4 regions of the Streptomyces sp. NPDC087440 genome follow, and region 3 is predicted to be linked to each of the others. Evidence: riboswitches for the same ligand, from Rfam matches in the RefSeq annotation. Region 3 holds a riboswitch; each other region holds the start of a gene.

Region 1 (4,203 bases), on a different contig from region 3:
CGGCCGCCGACCGCGACCCCGAGCGGTTCCAGCATCCGGACACCCTCGATCTCAGCCGTCGGGACAACCAGCATCTCGGTTACGGGCACGGCATCCACTACTGCCTCGGTGCCCCCCTCGCGCGGCTCGAAGCGCAGACCGCACTCGCGACCCTGCTGACCCGTCTCCCTGACCTGCGACTCGCGGCGGAACCTGCCGATTTGCGCTGGCGCGGCGGCCTCATCATGCGGGGTCTGCGCACGCTTCCGGTGGAGTTCGGAAGTGGTGCGCAGGGCAAGGAAAGTGATGGGGCATCAGAGATGTGACCTTTGCGTGATCTCCGCTGCATCGACTTGTGACGGGTGTTCGACTGCGGCTACGTTCACGGGCGACCCGGCTGCCCAGCCAGAAGCCGAGTCACCGTCAGCGAAAGGCAACCGCATGCGTTCCGGGAACGGTAAACACCGCCGCCCGCGTCAGGCCCCCGCAATCGTCGTCGCGGCCGGGGTCACCGGCTCCGCGCTCGCGATTCCGCTCCTCGGCGCCACCAGCGCCGGTGCGGTCGAGGCAGGCACCTGGGACCGCGTCGCCGAGTGCGAGAGCGGTGGTGCGTGGAGCGCCGACCTGGGCAACGGGTATTACGGCGGGCTCCAGTTCTCCCAGGAGAAGTGGAACCAGTACGGCGGCGGTTCCTACGCCCCGCGCGCCGACCTCGCCAGCCGCTCGCAGCAGATCGAGGTCGCCGAGAAGGTGTTCAAGGCCGAGGGTCCGCAGGCCTGGCCGAGCTGCGCCGTCATATCCGGGCTGGCACCCGGCGGCGGCGGTCACTCCGGTTCCGGTTCGGGCCAGGGAGGGGTGGACGCCGCCGATCCCGGCGTGGACGCGGGCATCGATTCCCGTACGCCCCCCACGCCCCCGGCGGACGCCGCCGAGCCCGACGCGAAGAAGGACACGAAGCGCGACGCCTCGGACGGCACCGAGCCCGCCCAGGGGACCCCGGGCGCCACCCCGGACCCGGGCGCGACCCCCGACGCCGGTACGCCCGCCACCGGCGCCACCGCCTCGGCCGACCCCACCGAGTCCACCCCCGGCTCCAGCGTCTCGCCCAGCACCGGCCCCGACGCCTCCACGAGCCCCACCGCCCCCGACGCCACCGGCACCCCGGACCCGGGCCTCCCCGGCTCCGGCAAGCACCGGGGCGAGCCCGCGCCGGAGAACTCCCTCCCCGTACCGGACAATTCCCCCGATAGGGATGCGATCGAGCGGGACGGCGGGCGGCACGCCTCGCGGGACGGCAGCGCGAAGACGGAGGGCGACGCCCCCGAGCCCGGCACGTACACCGTGCGGCCCGGCGACAACCTCTGGCACATCGCCGACGAGGCGAAGGTCCCCGGCGGCTGGAGCGCCCTCTACGAGGCCAACAAGAAGTCCCTCGGCGCCGACCCGGACCTCATCAAGCCCGGCCAGCACCTGGATCTGAGCGAAGGTCAGGAAGCCGGGCAGAAGCAGCAGGAGAAGCAGGGGAAGGACCCGTCGGAGGGGTCGGAGGACGGCGAAAAGTAGGGGCGGTTGAGGGGCTTGTGTCCGCTTTTGCGCAAGTGAGACATGAGTCTCTTCGCCCCAACTGGCGTGTCCCTCCGGGTGACTCCCGGTAGGCCCCCTCTGACCTGCGTAAACGCAAGTGAGCAGGGGGCAAGTAGGGGGTGGATGTCCCGGATGTGCCTCTTTGAACATCCGGGGCACCTGTGATTACGGTCGTCCTCGCTCGCCACCGGTGAGCACCGGAGCCCGCACGCCGAATCCTGCCGGCGGGCCACCGGAAGCAGTCGTCGCGAAAGCGCCGTAGGCAGGAGCGGGGGACCCAAGGTAAGTGCCGGGCCCGGACGTTGAGAGACGTCGTGGGAACGGCTTGGGGTGAAGCCGCCGAAACGGAAAGCCGCAGCAAGCGTCACGCGGGAATCCGGACCGGAGGCCGGGCGAACTCACAGCCCGAACCCGACAGCTCACCTCGAAGGCGTCGGTGAGGGGTATATCCATGTCGCTTTTCAGCAGCAAGGGCAAGCACCGCCGTCCGTCCAAGGCCACGCGTGCCGCCGCGATCGCGGGCGTCACGGGTGTCGCGGTCGCCGCCCCGCTGATGGGGGCCTCCTCGGCCTCCGCCGCCTCCGTCGACACCTGGGACGCCGTCGCCCAGTGCGAGTCCGGCGGCAACTGGTCCATCAACACGGGCAACGGCTACTACGGCGGCCTGCAGTTCACGAACTCCTCGTGGGCCGCCGCCGGTGGCACCCAGTACGCCTCGCGTGCCGACCTGGCCACCAAGGGCCAGCAGATAGCCACCGCCGAGAAGCTGCTCAAGATCCAGGGCCCCGGCGCCTGGGCCTGCGCGGGCGCCGGCAACCTGAGCAACGACGGTGTCGACCCGGGCGTCAGCACCGGCTCCTCCGCGAAGAAGTCCGCCCCGAAGGCGGAGAAGAAGCGCGAAGAGGCCCCGGCCGCCTCCCGCAGCGAGACCCGCTCGGTGCCGAAGGTAGAGTCGAAGGCCGGTGGCCCGATCAAGAAGGGTGACGGCGAGTACAAGGTGCAGGCGGGCGACACCCTGTCGAAGATCGCCGAGCGCGAGCACGTCAAGGGCGGCTGGCAGCACATCGCAGACCTCAATGAGGACGTCGTCTCCGACGCCGACCTCATTTTCCCGGGTCAGCAGCTCCACCTGAGCTGATCCAGCGGGGACCGACGGCCCACCCCCGTCCGTCCCCGCCCCGCGGGAACCCCGGCGCCCCACCCGCGCCCGGTTCCCGCACCGCGGACTCCCGGCGGCCCACCCCCGCCCGAGTCCGCACCGCGGAGGGGGCGGCTCACCCCCGCCCCCTCCGCACCCCCGACCCCGGCCGGGCGCGACTTCCCCCCGAACGCGTCCCGCCGGGGTCGACCCCTATCCGCAGGCCCCACCCGCAGGCCCTGTGCACAAGGGCTCACCCGTGCGCGTACGCACTCAGGCGTGCATACGGGCCGTACTCGTCGGTGAACAGATCCGTAACGCACGGTGACGTCACCAGGGTCCTTCGTCCTGTATTACAGGCATTCGGGCATCTTTTCGTCCCAGCGTGCGGTCGATCGGCTGGCCGATGCCCCGGAGCCGGTTAGGCTCTTGTCGCAAGGCCGAAAGCGACCCTGCGCCGTGTGCCCCTTCACGGGGCCCGCCACCTTCGCGTCACATCCCATAAGGAGATGCTCGTGCCGTCCATCGACGTCGTCGTAGCCCGGGAAATCCTGGACTCCCGAGGCAACCCCACGGTCGAGGTCGAGGTCGGCCTCGACGACGGCAGCACGGGTCGTGCTGCTGTTCCGTCCGGCGCCTCCACCGGTGCCTTCGAAGCCATCGAGCTTCGCGACGGTGACCCGAACCGCTACCTCGGCAAGGGTGTCGAGAAGGCCGTCCTCGCCGTCATCGAGCAGATCGGCCCGGAGCTCGTCGGCTACGACGCCACCGAGCAGCGCCTGATCGACCAGGCGATGTTCGACCTCGACGCCACCGAGAACAAGGGCTCGCTGGGCGCCAACGCCATCCTGGGTGTCTCCCTGGCCGTCGCGCACGCCGCCTCCGAGGCCTCGGACCTGCCGCTGTTCCGCTACCTCGGTGGCCCGAACGCGCACCTGCTGCCCGTCCCGATGATGAACATCCTCAACGGTGGGTCGCACGCCGACTCCAACGTCGACATCCAGGAGTTCATGATCGCGCCGATCGGCGCCGAGTCCTTCTCCGAGGCCCTGCGCTGGGGCGCCGAGGTCTACCACACCCTCAAGAAGGTGCTGAAGACCAAGGGCCTGTCCACCGGTCTCGGCGACGAGGGCGGCTTCGCCCCGAACCTGGAGTCCAACCGCGCCGCGCTCGACCTCATCGTCGAGGCCATCAAGCAGGCCGGTTACATCCCCGGCGAGCAGATCGCGCTCGCGCTCGACGTCGCCGCCTCCGAGTTCTACAAGGACGGCGTCTACGAGTTCGAGGGCAAGTCCCGCTCGGCCGCCGAGATGACCGAGTACTACGAGGAGCTCGTCTCCGCGTACCCGATGGTCTCCATCGAGGACCCGCTGTACGAGGACGACTGGGCGGGCTGGAAGGTCCTCACCGACAAGCTGGGCTCCAAGGTCCAGATCGTCGGCGACGACCTCTTCGTCACCAACCCGGAGCGCCTGGCCCGCGGCATCGACGAGGGCTCGGCC
Region 2 (4,203 bases), on a different contig from region 3:
GCCAGCGCTACGACAACGTGCCCTACGGCACCGCGTTCGAGAAGCTGACCGCGCTGATGTACCCCGAGGGCCACCCGTACCACCACACCCCGATCGGCTCCATGGCCGACCTGGACGCGGCCACCCTCGAAGACGCCCGCGCCTTCTTCCGTACGTACTACGCACCCAACAACGCGGTGCTGTCGATCGTCGGCGACATCGACCCCGAGCAGACGCTCGCCTGGGTGGAGAAGTACTTCGGCTCCATCCCCGGCCACGACGGCAAGCAGCCGCCCCGCGACGGCTCGCTGCCCGACGTCATCGGCGGCGAACTGCGCGAGGTCGTCGAGGAGGAGGTCCCGGCGCGTGCGCTGATGGCCGCCTACCGGCTGCCCAGCGACGGCACCCGCGAGGCCGACGCCGCCGACCTGGCGCTCACCGTCCTCGGCGGCGGCGAGTCCTCCCGGCTGCACAACCGTCTCGTACGTCGCGACCAGACGGCCGTGGCGGCGGGCTTCGGCCTGCTGCGCCTGGCCGGTGCCCCCTCGCTGGGCTGGCTGGACGTCAAGACCTCGGGCGGCGTGGAGGTTGTGGCCATCGAGGCCGCCGTCGACGAGGAGCTCGCCCGGTTCGCCGCGGAGGGCCCCACGGCCGAGGAGATGGAGCGCGCCCAGGCCCAGCTGGAGCGCGAATGGCTGGACCGCCTCGGCACGGTCGCCGGCCGCGCCGACGAACTGTGCCGGTACGCCGTCCTGTTCGGCGACCCGCAGCTCGCGCTCACCGCGGTGAACCGCGTGCTGGAGGTCACCGCCGAAGAGGTCCGGGTCGTCGCCGAGGCCCGGCTGCGCCCGGACAACCGCGCGGTCCTGGTGTACGAACCGCTGGCCGCCTCCGACGACGTACAGGAAGGCGTGCAGGACGAAGACGAGCAGGAAGGGGCGGACAAGTGACGGAGACCGCAGCCACCACCGGCGAGAGCGCAGCCGTGACCAGCGAGATGCAGTTCCACCCGCAGCCGCAGCCGGGTCCCGCCACCCCGTGGGCCTTCCCGGCCCCCGAGCGCGGCGCCCTGCCCAACGGCCTGACCGTGCTGCGCTGCGACCGCCCCGGCCAGCAGCTGGTGGCCGTCGAGGTCTTCCTCGCCGCGCCCCTGGAGGCCGAGCCCCAGGGTCTCGACGGCGTCGCCACGATCATGTCGCGCGCCTTCACCGAGGGCACCGACAAGCACTCCGCCGAGGAGTTCGCCGCCGAGCTGGAGCGCTGCGGTGCCACCCTCGACGCGTTCGCCGACCACCCGGGCGTGCGGGTCTCCCTCGAAGTCCCGGTCTCCCGGCTGCCGAAGGCGCTCGGACTGCTCGCCGACGCTCTGCGCGCACCGGCGTTCGCCGACGGCGAGATCGAGCGTCTCGTCCGCAACCGGCTCGACGAGCTGCCGCACGAGGCGGCCAACCCGCAGCGGCGGGCCGCCAAGCAGCTCTCCCACGAGCTCTTCCCGGCCGACCTGCGCATGTCGCGCCCGCGCCAGGGCACCGAGGAGACGGTTCGGAACATCGACTCCGCGGCCGTGCGCGCCTTCTACGAGGCGCACGTCCGCCCGGCCACCGCCACCGCGGTCGTCGTCGGCGACCTCACCGGCATCGACCTGGACGCCGTCCTGGCCGACACCCTGGGCGCCTGGACGGGCAACACGGCGGCCCCGCGCCCCCTCGCGCCGATCACCGCCGACGACTCGGGCCGGGTGGTCGTCGTGGACCGGCCCGGCGCCGTCCAGACGCAGCTGTTGATCGGCCGCATCGGCGCCGACCGGCACGACCGCGTCTGGCCCGCCCAGGTGCTCGGCACGTACTGCCTCGGCGGCACCCTCACCTCCCGCCTGGACCGCGTCCTGCGCGAGGAGAAGGGCTACACCTACGGCGTGCGCGCCTTCGGCCAGGTGCTGCGCTCCGCCGAGGACGGCACGGGAGCGGCCATGCTGGCCATCAGCGGCTCCGTGGACACCGAGTCGACCGGGCCCGCCCTGGACGACCTCTGGAAGGTCCTGCGGACGCTCGCGGCCGAGGGCCTCACCGACGCCGAGCGCGACGTCGCCGTGCAGAACCTGGTCGGGGTCGCCCCGCTCAAGTACGAGACGGCTTCGGCCGTCGCGGGCACGCTGGCCGACCAGGTCGAGCAGCAGCTGCCGGACGACTTCCAGGCCCAGTTGTACGCACGGCTCGCCGCGACCGGCACCGTGGAGGCCACCGCCGCCGTGGTGAACGCCTTCCCGGTGGACAAGCTGGTCACGGTCCTGGTCGGCGACGCCTCGCGGATCGCCGATCCGGTGCGCGCGCTGAACATCGGCGAGGTCACGGTGGTCAGCTGACCGGTCTGCCGACCGGCTGGCTGACCGATCAAAGGTCATCCGCAGGAGCACCACAAAGCATGACAAGAAGGACCCCGACGACTTCCGAGTCGTCGGGGTCCTCCCTTATGTCCGAATTATTGCGGAGGTTGCCTGTCTGCCGTGTGGGCTCCTTCACAAAAACGGCCGTCTGTTTGGAGATTGAAAGTACGGCCGTTTAGCGTCGACCCGGCTGTCCGTCAGAGTGCGCCGCAACCGCGGCACCGGGCAGTCATCGCCGAGTCCCCGTCAGGCGCGAGCCTGGGGAGCCGGGGACCCATACGAAGTCCCTGGGGTGAATCGGACGCCATCGCCCTTCACGGGTGGGTGGAGTCCGTAGGAGACCTTCCTGCTCCGAACCCGTCAGCTAACCCGGTAGGCGAGAAGGAAGGAAAGGACACAGCCACTCCATGGCGTTCACCCGTGCCGCCGGGAAGCACCGGCGTCCCTCCGTGCTGTCGCGCAAGAGCGCCAACATCGCCGGAGTCGCCGCCCTCACCACGACCGGTGTCATCGGAACCCTGGCCCCGCAGGCCATCGCCGCCGAGCAGGACCTGGCCGCGGAGGACACCGGCACCATCCGCGCCGTCGCCCTGGACCACTCCGCCGCGACCGTGGCCCAGCGGATCGAGGAGCAGGCCCACGCGCAGCAGAAGGCGCTGGACGAGGCCGAGGCCGCCCGCAAGGCGGAGGCCGAGCGCAAGGCCGAGATCAAGCGCAAGGCCGAGGCCAGGGCCAAGAAGGAGCGCGAGGAGCGCGAGCGCGCCGCCCGCGAGGCCGAGCGCAAGCGCCTCAACACCTTCCGCCTGCCGGTGGCCGGTTCGTACGTCTCCACCAGCTACAAGTCCGGCGGCTCCCTGTGGTCCTCCGGCAGCCACTCCGGCGTCGACTTCCACGCCTCCTCCGGCTCCTCCGTCGTCGCCGTCGGTTCCGGCACGGTCGTCGAGGCCGGCTGGGGCGGCGCGTACGGCAACAACATCGTGATCAGGATGAACGACGGCTCGTACACCCAGTACGGCCACCTCTCCTCGATCGGCGTCTCGGTCGGCCAGTCCGTCGGCTCCGGCGACCAGATCGGCCTGTCCGGCTCGACCGGCAACTCCACCGGCCCGCACCTGCACTTCGAGGCCCGCACCTCGCCCGAGTACGGCTCGGACATCGACCCGGTCGCGTACCTGCGCGAGCACGGCGTCAGCGTCTGACCCGCACACCCCGCAGCGAGCGCCCCGCTTGAGGCCTTCGTGAAAATGCCCCGGCTCCCCGCGAGCCGGGGCATTTTTCGTGCCCGGAGGCCATCGGTCGCGGATTTCCTTCCGTAATTCCCCGCCACTGCAATACAGTTGACGGAAACAATTCGGCGGGCGGACGGAGATCCGGGCATGCGTATTCCCGCGCATTCGGTGTGTACGGCGATCCGCGACGACATCGTCTCCGGCGTCCTGCCACGCGGCAGCCGCCTCACGGAGGAGGTGCTGGCCCGCCGGTACGGCGTCTCGCGCGTCCCTGTCCGCGAGGCGCTGCGCACGCTCCAGGCCGAGGGCTTCGTCGTCACCCGGCGGCACGCGGGCGCCTGTGTGGCCGAGCCGAGCGCACAGGAGGCCGCCGACCTGCTGGAGATGCGGGCGCTGCTGGAGCCACTGGGTGCGGCACGGGCGGCCGCCCGGCGCACCGACGCCCACCTCAAGGTGCTCCGGGGCCTGGTCAGGCTGGGGCAGGAGCGGGTCAGGCGGCCCGAGACCGCGGATCTGGGGGCGCTCGGCGGCTGGTTCCAGGAGACGCTCGCCCAGGCGTCCGGCAGCCCCGGGCTGATCGCCCTGCTCACCCAGCTCAAGCATAAGATCGCC
Region 3 (4,203 bases):
GCCCCAGAGGCAAGCAGTCTGGCTCAATGGACGGCATGACGCCACGCCTCGAAGAGGCGGCCGAAGGCCCCGTGGACCTGCCTTCCGTCGCCCCCCACCTGCGAGAACTCCGCCGCCGCAGCGGTTTCACGCTGGAGGCCGCGGCCCGCCGCGCCGGGCTCTCGCCCGCGCACCTCTCCCGGCTGGAGACCGGGCAGCGCCAGCCCTCGCTGCCGTTGCTGCTCGCGCTGGCCCGCATCTACGGTACGACCGTCTCCGAGGTCCTCGGCGAGACGGCCGCCGACCCGGACGCCGTCGTGCGGGCCGGCGAGATGACCGCCCGCGAGGCCGACGGCTGGACGTACCGCCAGGCCGGGAGCCACGGCCGGGCCATGCAGGCACTGCGGGTCCACGTCCCGCACGCCGCCCAGCAGGAGCTCGTACGGGTCCATCCCGGCGAGGAGTGGCTGTACGTGCTCAAAGGCCGCCTGCGTCTTGTCCTCGGGGAGCGTGTGCACACCCTGGACGAGGGCGACAGCGCCCACTTCGACTCGCTCACCCCGCACCGGATCACCGCGGTGACGCCGGACGGGGCGGAGCTGCTCTTCCTCCACACACTGATGCAGAGCACCGTCGCAGGGCTCTGCCTGCCCCAGGAGTCATGAGATGCCCGAGTTCGCCGCCGCCCAGCCGCAGGGACTCGCCCCGTCGCAGGGGGCCGCTTCGCCGCAGGGTTTCGTCAAGGCTCCCGGGCCCACCCCGGCGCACCAGCTCACCGAGGCGCAGACCGCCGCCATGGACGCCATCGCCCGCGCCGCGGAGGAGGCGGCCCGCGCCGCCCGGCCCGGCTCCGACCGGGGAGCCGAGTGGCAGGACGGTGCGGGCAAGGCAGGTCCGGACGGCTTCGTCGCGGACAAGGCGCCGCACGGGCTGGTGGTGCGGGTCTTTCTCTACATCGTGGTCGGGCACATCATCGCCGCGTTCATCTTCCTGCTCTTCACGATCGGCGACGCCTGACCGCAGGGGCTACTCGGTGAGCCGCTCGCGCAGCGCCTCACGGACCTCGGGGGTCAGCCGCAGGCCCTGCTCCAGGTAGGCGTCCGTGGTGCCCCAGATCTCCTCGATGGTGGCGAAGGCCGCGTCCAGGTACTCGACGCGGGCGTCGAAGAGCGGCGCGAGCAGGCTCATGACCTCGGCGTTCATGGCGTCCGGTGAGGTGCTGGTGCGGCGCACCCGGTAGCGGCGGTGCGGGTCGTTGGACTTCAGGTAGTCCGCCCGGACGGCGTCCGGCTCCACGCCCACGGCCAGCAGCGTCACCGCGATCGCCAGGCCCGCGCGGTCCTTGCCCGCCGCACAGTGCATCAGCGCCGGAACACTGTCCTCGGCCAGGGCGTGCAGCACCCGGCTGTGTTCGGCGGTGCGGTCCTTGATCATGCGGCGGTACGAGTTTGTCATGCGCGCGGCGGCCTTGCCGTCGTCGAGGATCTCGCGCAGCTGGTCGATGTCCCCGTCGCGCACCATCCGCCAGAACTCGGCGCCGTCCGCCGGGTCGCTCAGCGGGATGTTCACGTTCCGTACGCCCGTCAGCTCGACGTCCGGACCCTCCAGCTTCTGGTCCGCCGCATTGCGGAAGTCGAAGATCGTGTGCAGGGCGAGGGAGCCAAAGAACACTGTGTCGGCCTCGGTGGCGTGCGCCAGGTGACCGCTGCGGAAGAGCCGCCCGTACCGCGTCCGCCGCCCGTCGGCGGCGGGCAGCCCGCCCACGTCGCGGAAGTTCCGTACACCTGCGAGATCCGGCTCGGCCGACGGCGATGCCTGCTGCGTCACGAGTGCTCCTCAAGGTCGTTCGCCGGCGCGGGCACGCCGACGAGGGGCACTGGCCGACGATACGACAGAAGCGTCCCGAAATGGGGGCCTCGGGCAACCATCTGGGGCGTACAGGGGTGCGAGTGAGCAGAATCATAGAGAAGGCCGTGACTTCTGCTGCCGAAGCGTCAAACGGCAGGCCAGGGGCGGGAGATGACATCCGGGACGGCTGCGCGCCACCGGGAGAATCGTGGAGAAGACGTGTCCGGGAGAGGGAGAAGGCGGGAACGGCTTGTTCCGGCGGTCTGCACTCGCTTACGGTCACCGTCAATCCGGGTGGACCGCCGAATCCTGCCACCGCTCGGAGTCCGCATCCCATTTCTTCGTGTGGCAGGAGCGGGGGACCCAGGTAGTACGCCGGTACCGGAGGGCACCAGCCCGCCGGAGCGGCTCGGGGTGAAGCAGCGCTCCCAGGGGAGCGAGGCCGGGCATCTCCAGCCCGAACCCGACAGCTCACCTCGCAGGCGCCGGAGAGGAATCCGTCATGCCCGCAAAGGGTAAGCACCGCCGCCCGAAGTCCAGTTCCTCGCTCACCCGGGGCTTCGTCGCCGCCGGTACGGGCGGTGCGGCGCTGGCCCTTCCGCTCATCGGCGCCACGGGGGCGCACGCCGCCGAGAAGGGCGCGGCCCCGGTCGCGCTGCCGCAGGAGGCGCCCCAGGTGCAGCTGCCGCAGCAGCGCACGGCCGCGCCGCAGCAGGCGGCCCCCGCCGCTGTCCCCGCCGCTCCCTCCGCGCCGAAGACCGACACCCGTACGTACTCCGTGGTGTCCGGCGACAGCCTGTCGAAGATCGCGGCGGACCAGGACGTGCGCGGCGGCTGGCAGAAGGTCTACACCGACAACAAGAAGGTCGTCGGCGGGGACCCCTCGCTGATCTACCCCGGCATGAAGCTCACCCTCGGCGGCAAGGCCCCCGCCGCTGAGCAGAAGGCCTCCGCGCCGGTCCCGCAGCAGCAGCGGACCGAGCGTGTGGAGCGTACGGACAAGCGCGCCGAGCAGCGCACGGAGAACCGGGTCGAGCAGCGCTCCGAGAAGCGGACGGAGCGGCGCGCCGAACAGCGTTCCGAGCAGCGCACCGAGCGCAAGCAGCAGTCGCAGCGCTCCGGGTTCAGCGCCCCCGTCCCCTCCGGCGTCTCCACCCCCTACCGCGCCTCGGGCGGCAGCTGGTCCAGCGGTTACCACACCGGTGTCGACTTCCGGGCCTCCTCCGGCACCCCGGTCAAGGCCGTCGCTGCGGGCACCGTGGTCTCCGCCGGCTGGGGCGGCGCGTACGGCAACGAGGTCGTCATCCGGCACAACGACGGCCGCTACTCGCAGTACGCCCACCTCTCCGCACTGGGCGTCCGCTCCGGACAGAGCGTCTCGGGCGGCCAGCAGATCGGCTACTCGGGCTCCACCGGAAACTCCACCGGCCCGCACCTGCACTTCGAGATCCGCACCGGCCCCGGCTACGGCTCGGACATCGACCCGCTGGGCTACCTGCGCAGCAACGGCGTCCCGCTCTAGCCTTCCCGCTCGCGTACGGTCCTCTTCCGTACGGTCGTCCTCACGGTCGTCCTTCGTGCGGCCCGGCCATTCGGCGTACTCGCCCCCGCGCCCCTCCCGGTGCGGGGGCGAGACTCGTCCCAGGAGGCGCCACCTCTGTATTCCGGGTTGGGTGAATCTTGACCGGTGGCATATCTCACCCCCCGTCAACCCCTCCCTACGGTGGCGTAGGTCACTTGCGAAAGTGAAGGATGTATCGACGTGGCAGACGATTCGAGATCATTCAGCGCAGGCACCATCGGGTCGTACGCGGCGATCGGGGACAGCTTCACCGAAGGGGTCGGAGACCCTGGCCCCGGCGGCGCGTTCATCGGGTGGGCCGACCGGCTGGCCGTCCTTCTGGACGACCGGGTACCCGAGCACACCTTCCGATACGCAAACCTCGCCGTACGCGGCAAACTGCTCGACCAGATCGTGGCCGACCAGGTCCCTCGGGCCAAGGAGCTGGCTCCCGACCTGGTCAGTTTCTGTGCGGGCGGCAACGACATCATCCGGCCCGGCACCGACCCCGACGACGTCGCCGAGCGCTTCGAGAAGGCCGTCGCCGACCTCACCTCGGCGGTCGGCACGGTCATGGTGACCACGGGCTTCGACACCCGGGGCATCCCGGTGCTGCGCCATCTGCGCGGCAAGGTCGCCACGTACTCGGCGCACGTGCGGGCCATCGCCGACCGGTACGACTGCCCGGTGCTGGACCTGTGGTCGCTGAGGTCCGTGCAGGACCGGCGCGCCTGGGACTCCGACCGGCTGCACCTCTCTCCCGAGGGGCACACCCGGGTCGCGCTGCGGGCCGGTCAGGTCCTCGGCCTGGAGAT
Region 4 (4,203 bases), on a different contig from region 3:
GGAGTAGGCGAAGGACACGGCCTGCGCGGCCCGGGCGTTGGGTGCGCCGACCGAGCCGCGCGGCAGCTCCCGGCCCGCCGAGGCCCGGTCGGCGCGTTCGCCTTCGCCCCCGTGCCCGTCCTGGGCGGCGTACCGGGCCCGGTCCTCGCCGGTCAGCCGGGAGAGCAGCTCCTCGGCCTCGGAGATGTTCCCCTGGATCTTCTCCTTCTGCTTCTTCAGCTCGGCCTCCTCCTGGGCGAGCTGGCCGAAGCGCTGCCCGGCGGCGCCCCGCAGCCGGGCGATCTGCGCGAGCTGCCGCTGCGCGCCCCGGACCTTGGCGGCCTGGAGCTCCCCGGCCCGCCCGGCGACGGCGGCCCGCTCCAGGTACTGGTCGGGGTCCGAGGTGAGGGCGACCTGCAGGGCGGGCTCGATGCCGCCGGAGCGGTACTGGGCCGCGGCCATCGAGCCGAGCGACCTGCGCTCGACGTTGAGCTGCTCGGTGCGGCGGGCCGCCTCGTCGCGGAGCTGGTCCAGGGACCTCTTGGTCCGTACGGACTTCTCCTTCACGCCGTTGTACGTCTCGGTGGCGGTCTCGGCGTCGTGGTAGAGCTTGTCGACCTTCGACTTGATCTGGGCCGGGGTGAGCGTCGGCTCCGCGTGCGCGGTGCCCTCCAGGGCGGTGCTGCCCGCGGCTCCCGCCAGTGCGAGGGTGACCGCGGTGGTGCGGGCGGTACTGCCGCCGAGTGAGCGCTGCTTGGGCTTCCGGTGCGCTGCCACGAGGGCGTTCACGTCCTTCCACGGGTACGGCCGGTGGGGGTGGGGGAGTCGGCCATCTGGGGAGGGACGCTAAACCTGCCCGTCACGGGGCAGCCTTCGAACGACCGCTAATGCCCGCAAGTGCTCAGACATTGGTCGAGATCGATCACGGCGAACGAGGCGGAACCACTGCTTCCGTTCCCTCTGTGACCGATGGGGCACAGTGGCCCGCCCTGCCGCATGAGGCGTGCTAACGGCTGGCTAGGCTCCGGCCATGGACGTACTCCTCAACATCTTCGTCGGCCTGCACATCATCGGCATCGCCTCCCTCCTCGGCGGGTTCCTGACCCAGATGAAGGCGATGGGCGCGGGCACCGCCCGCTTCAGCCCCGCGATGCTGCACGGCGCGCTGACGATGCTGATCACCGGGGTCGCCCTGGTCGGCATCCACCAGGCCCAGGACCACAACGTCAACAACCTCAAGATCGGCATCAAGCTGGCGATCCTCGTGGTGATCCTGGGCCTCGTCTACGTCAAGCGCGACGAGGAGAAGGTGGAGAAGGCACTGTTCGGCGCGGTCGGCGGGCTGACGGTCGTCAACATCTTCATCGCCGTCCTGTGGAACTGACGCCGCCGGGCACTCAGACGGGCCGCACGCTCCCGTGGATCGGCATGTAGAAGATCGACTCCTCGCGCACCTGCGCGTTCGGCTTCGGCGCGTGGATCATCATCCCGTCGCCCTTGTAGATGCCGACGTGGCTGATGTCGTCGTAGAAGAACACCAGGTCACCCGGCTTGAGGTCCTTCGTCGCGACCCGCTCGCCGACCTTCACCTGGTCCCAGGTGGTACGCGGCAGGTCCACCCCGGCGGCCTTCCAGGCGGCCTGGGTGAGCCCCGAGCAGTCGTACGAGGAGGGGCCGGTCGCGCCCCAGACGTACGGCTTGCCGAGCTGGGCCCGCGCGAAGGCCAGCACCTTCCCGGCCTTCGTGGAGTACGAGCTCCCGGAGCCGGAGCCGGAGCCCGAGCCACTGTCGGAACCCGAGCCCGAGCCACTGTCGGCACCCGAGCCCTGTCCGGAGCCTTCGGCGGGCTGCGGCTGCTCCTTCTGCCGCTCCCGCTCCTTGGCCGCCTCCGCCGCCTGCCGCCGCGCCAGCTCGTCCGCCCTGCGCCGGGCCTCCGCCTTCCGCTCGCGCTCCAGCTGCTCCAGCCGCGCCTTCTCCTGCGTGCTCAGCCGCGACAGCAGCCCGCGCGCCTGGCCCAGCTTGTCCTGCACGTCCTCCTTGGACTGCCGCAGCGCCGCCTGCGCCGTGGTCAGCCGTTCCAGGCCGCGGGTCGCCTCGCCCCGCTTCCTCGCGGCGGCCTCCTGCTGGGTGCTGTAGTCGTCGACCAGCTTCTGCTGCCGCTCGTTGGCCCGGGCCATCACCCGCCGGGACGCGAAGTACGACGCGGGGTCGTCCGAGAGGAACAGCGCGGAGGCCGAGCCCACCGACCCGCTCCGGTACTGGGACGCGGCGAGCGAGCCGAGCGTGCGCCGGGCCTGGTTCAGCCGGTCGGTGCGCCGGGCGACGTCGTCCAGCACCCCGTCGAGCCGCTGCTTCTGCTTGCGGGTGGCCTCCTTGGCCGCGTTGTACTCCTGGGTCGCCGCCCCGGCCTGCCGGTACAGGGCCTCCACCTTCTGCTGCACCTCCTCGACGGAGGGCTTCGGCGCGGCCGGGGAGGCCTGCGCGGGCTGGGCGACGATGCCGACGGTCACCAAGGCGGCGGTGGTGACGCCGACGCCGGGCGCCGAGGAACGCATCGACGCGGCGATACCGGGCCGTGGTTTGCGGTGCGTGGGCGCAGGCTTGCGGTGCGAGGACACAGCGGGCAATTCCTTCCGTGGACCGCCTACCGGGTTAGCTGTCGGGTTCGGGCTCACGGAAAGGAAGGCGTGCCCTACGGCCCTCGGGTGTGGGGGTACGGGCCGATTCACCCCGGTGGTGTGTGTGGGTCCCCGGTTCCGAACCGCCGTGCGGGCGGGCCGGATTCGGCGTGCGACGACCGTTCCGGCGCGGTTCGCCGAGGGGGGTACGGGCCGCTCGCGCAGCACCGTAACGAATGGCTGTGACGGGTGGGAAGCCTGATGTTCGATATGCCCGATACATTTTCGTGACCTTCGTGGCCTTCGTGAGGGTGTGAGCGGAAGGCCACGGATGGTGGTCGCGGAGGGTTCTGGCGGAATCCGGACCGGGCTGTCAGTGGGGCCGCCTAGACTCGGTAGGCGATGAGCAGCCTCTTTGACGACAGCTTCCTGGCCGACCTCCAGAACAAGGACGACTCGGCCCCGCCGCCCCCGGAGGACACCGACGAAGGTCCCCCTCCGGAGGAGGTTCCGCACGACCTGTTCGAGGGGAAGTTCGACGGCCCGCCGCCGCCCCGGGACGCCTACTACCGGGACGGCGCCCCCCGCCCGGTCCTGGACCCGGCGGCCCTCCTCGACGGGCTGAACGACAACCAGCGCGCCGCCGTCGTGCACGCCGGGTCGCCGCTGCTCATCGTGGCCGGAGCCGGTTCCGGCAAGACCCGGGTGCTCACCCACCGCATCGCGCACCTGCTCTCCGCGCGCGGTGTGCACCCCGGCCAGATCCTCGCGATCACCTTCACCAACAAGGCCGCCGCCGAGATGAAGGAGCGCGTGGAGGCCCTGGTCGGCCCGCGCGCGGGCGCCATGTGGGTGTCCACGTTCCACAGCGCGTGCGTGCGCATCCTGCGCCGCGAGTCCAAGAAACTGGGCTTCACCAGCTCCTTCTCGATCTACGACGCCGCCGACTCCAAGCGCCTGATGGCCCTGGTCTGCCGCGACCTGGACCTCGACCCGAAGAAGTTCCCGCCGAAGTCCTTCAGCGCCAAGGTCTCCAATCTCAAGAACGAGCTGATAGACGAAGAGACCTTCGCGGGCCAGGCCGCCGACGGCTTCGAGAAGACCCTCGCCCAGGCGTACGCGATGTACCAGTCCCGCCTGCGCGAGGCGAACGCGCTGGACTTCGACGACATCATCATGACGACGGTGCACCTGCTCCAGGCGTTCCCGGACGTCGCCGAGCACTACCGGATGCGTTTCCGCCACGTCATGGTCGACGAGTACCAGGACACCAACCACGCCCAGTACACCCTGGTCCGCGAGCTGGTCGGCCCCTCGGGCCCCGGCCTCGCACCCGGCGAGCTGTGCGTCGTCGGTGACGCCGACCAGTCGATCTACGCCTTCCGCGGCGCGACGATCCGCAACATCCTCCAGTTCGAGGAGGACTACCCGGACGCCACGACGATCCTGCTGGAGCAGAACTACCGCTCCACTCAGACGATCCTCACCGCCGCCAACGCGGTCATCGAGCGCAACGAGAACCGCCGCGCGAAGAACCTCTGGACCGACGCCGGCGCGGGCTCGCTCATCACCGGATACGTCGCGGACACCGAGCACGACGAGGCCC

The links. A riboswitch is a leader RNA that binds a small molecule or an ion and turns the genes downstream of it on or off. The one in region 3 is predicted to bind cyclic di-AMP.
Region 1: linked by a shared signal. The riboswitch ahead of ACIO3O_RS23515 (transglycosylase family protein) and the one ahead of ACIO3O_RS26870 (peptidoglycan DD-metalloendopeptidase family protein) in region 3 are both predicted to bind cyclic di-AMP.
Region 2: linked by a shared signal. The riboswitch ahead of ACIO3O_RS10615 (M23 family metallopeptidase) and the one ahead of ACIO3O_RS26870 (peptidoglycan DD-metalloendopeptidase family protein) in region 3 are both predicted to bind cyclic di-AMP.
Region 4: linked by a shared signal. The riboswitch ahead of ACIO3O_RS05500 (NlpC/P60 family protein) and the one ahead of ACIO3O_RS26870 (peptidoglycan DD-metalloendopeptidase family protein) in region 3 are both predicted to bind cyclic di-AMP.

What each region holds. Positions count from the first base shown of each region.
Region 1 covers NZ_JBIUXN010000012.1:110,051-114,253, reverse strand. The annotation lists gene ACIO3O_RS23525 (cytochrome P450) at 1-305, shown strand, start outside; gene ACIO3O_RS23520 (transglycosylase family protein) at 421-1,542, shown strand; cyclic di-AMP (ydaO/yuaA leader) riboswitch at 1,847-2,011, shown strand; gene ACIO3O_RS23515 (transglycosylase family protein) at 2,015-2,701, shown strand; gene eno (phosphopyruvate hydratase) at 3,211-4,203, shown strand, end outside.
Region 2 covers NZ_JBIUXN010000003.1:552,705-556,907, reverse strand. The annotation lists gene ACIO3O_RS10625 (M16 family metallopeptidase) at 1-929, shown strand, start outside; gene ACIO3O_RS10620 (M16 family metallopeptidase) at 977-2,341, shown strand; cyclic di-AMP (ydaO/yuaA leader) riboswitch at 2,586-2,756, shown strand; gene ACIO3O_RS10615 (M23 family metallopeptidase) at 2,770-3,561, shown strand; gene ACIO3O_RS10610 (GntR family transcriptional regulator) at 3,739-4,203, shown strand, end outside.
Region 3 covers NZ_JBIUXN010000015.1:18,930-23,132, reverse strand. The annotation lists gene ACIO3O_RS26885 (helix-turn-helix domain-containing protein) at 36-644, shown strand; gene ACIO3O_RS26880 (DUF6126 family protein) at 646-996, shown strand; gene ACIO3O_RS26875 (tyrosine-protein phosphatase) at 1,006-1,806, opposite strand; cyclic di-AMP (ydaO/yuaA leader) riboswitch at 2,118-2,325, shown strand; gene ACIO3O_RS26870 (peptidoglycan DD-metalloendopeptidase family protein) at 2,330-3,349, shown strand; gene ACIO3O_RS26865 (SGNH/GDSL hydrolase family protein) at 3,590-4,203, shown strand, end outside.
Region 4 covers NZ_JBIUXN010000002.1:173,718-177,920, forward strand. The annotation lists gene ACIO3O_RS05490 (NlpC/P60 family protein) at 1-756, opposite strand, end outside; gene ACIO3O_RS05495 (hypothetical protein) at 1,010-1,363, shown strand; gene ACIO3O_RS05500 (NlpC/P60 family protein) at 1,377-2,606, opposite strand; cyclic di-AMP (ydaO/yuaA leader) riboswitch at 2,605-2,778, opposite strand; gene pcrA (DNA helicase PcrA) at 3,000-4,203, shown strand, end outside.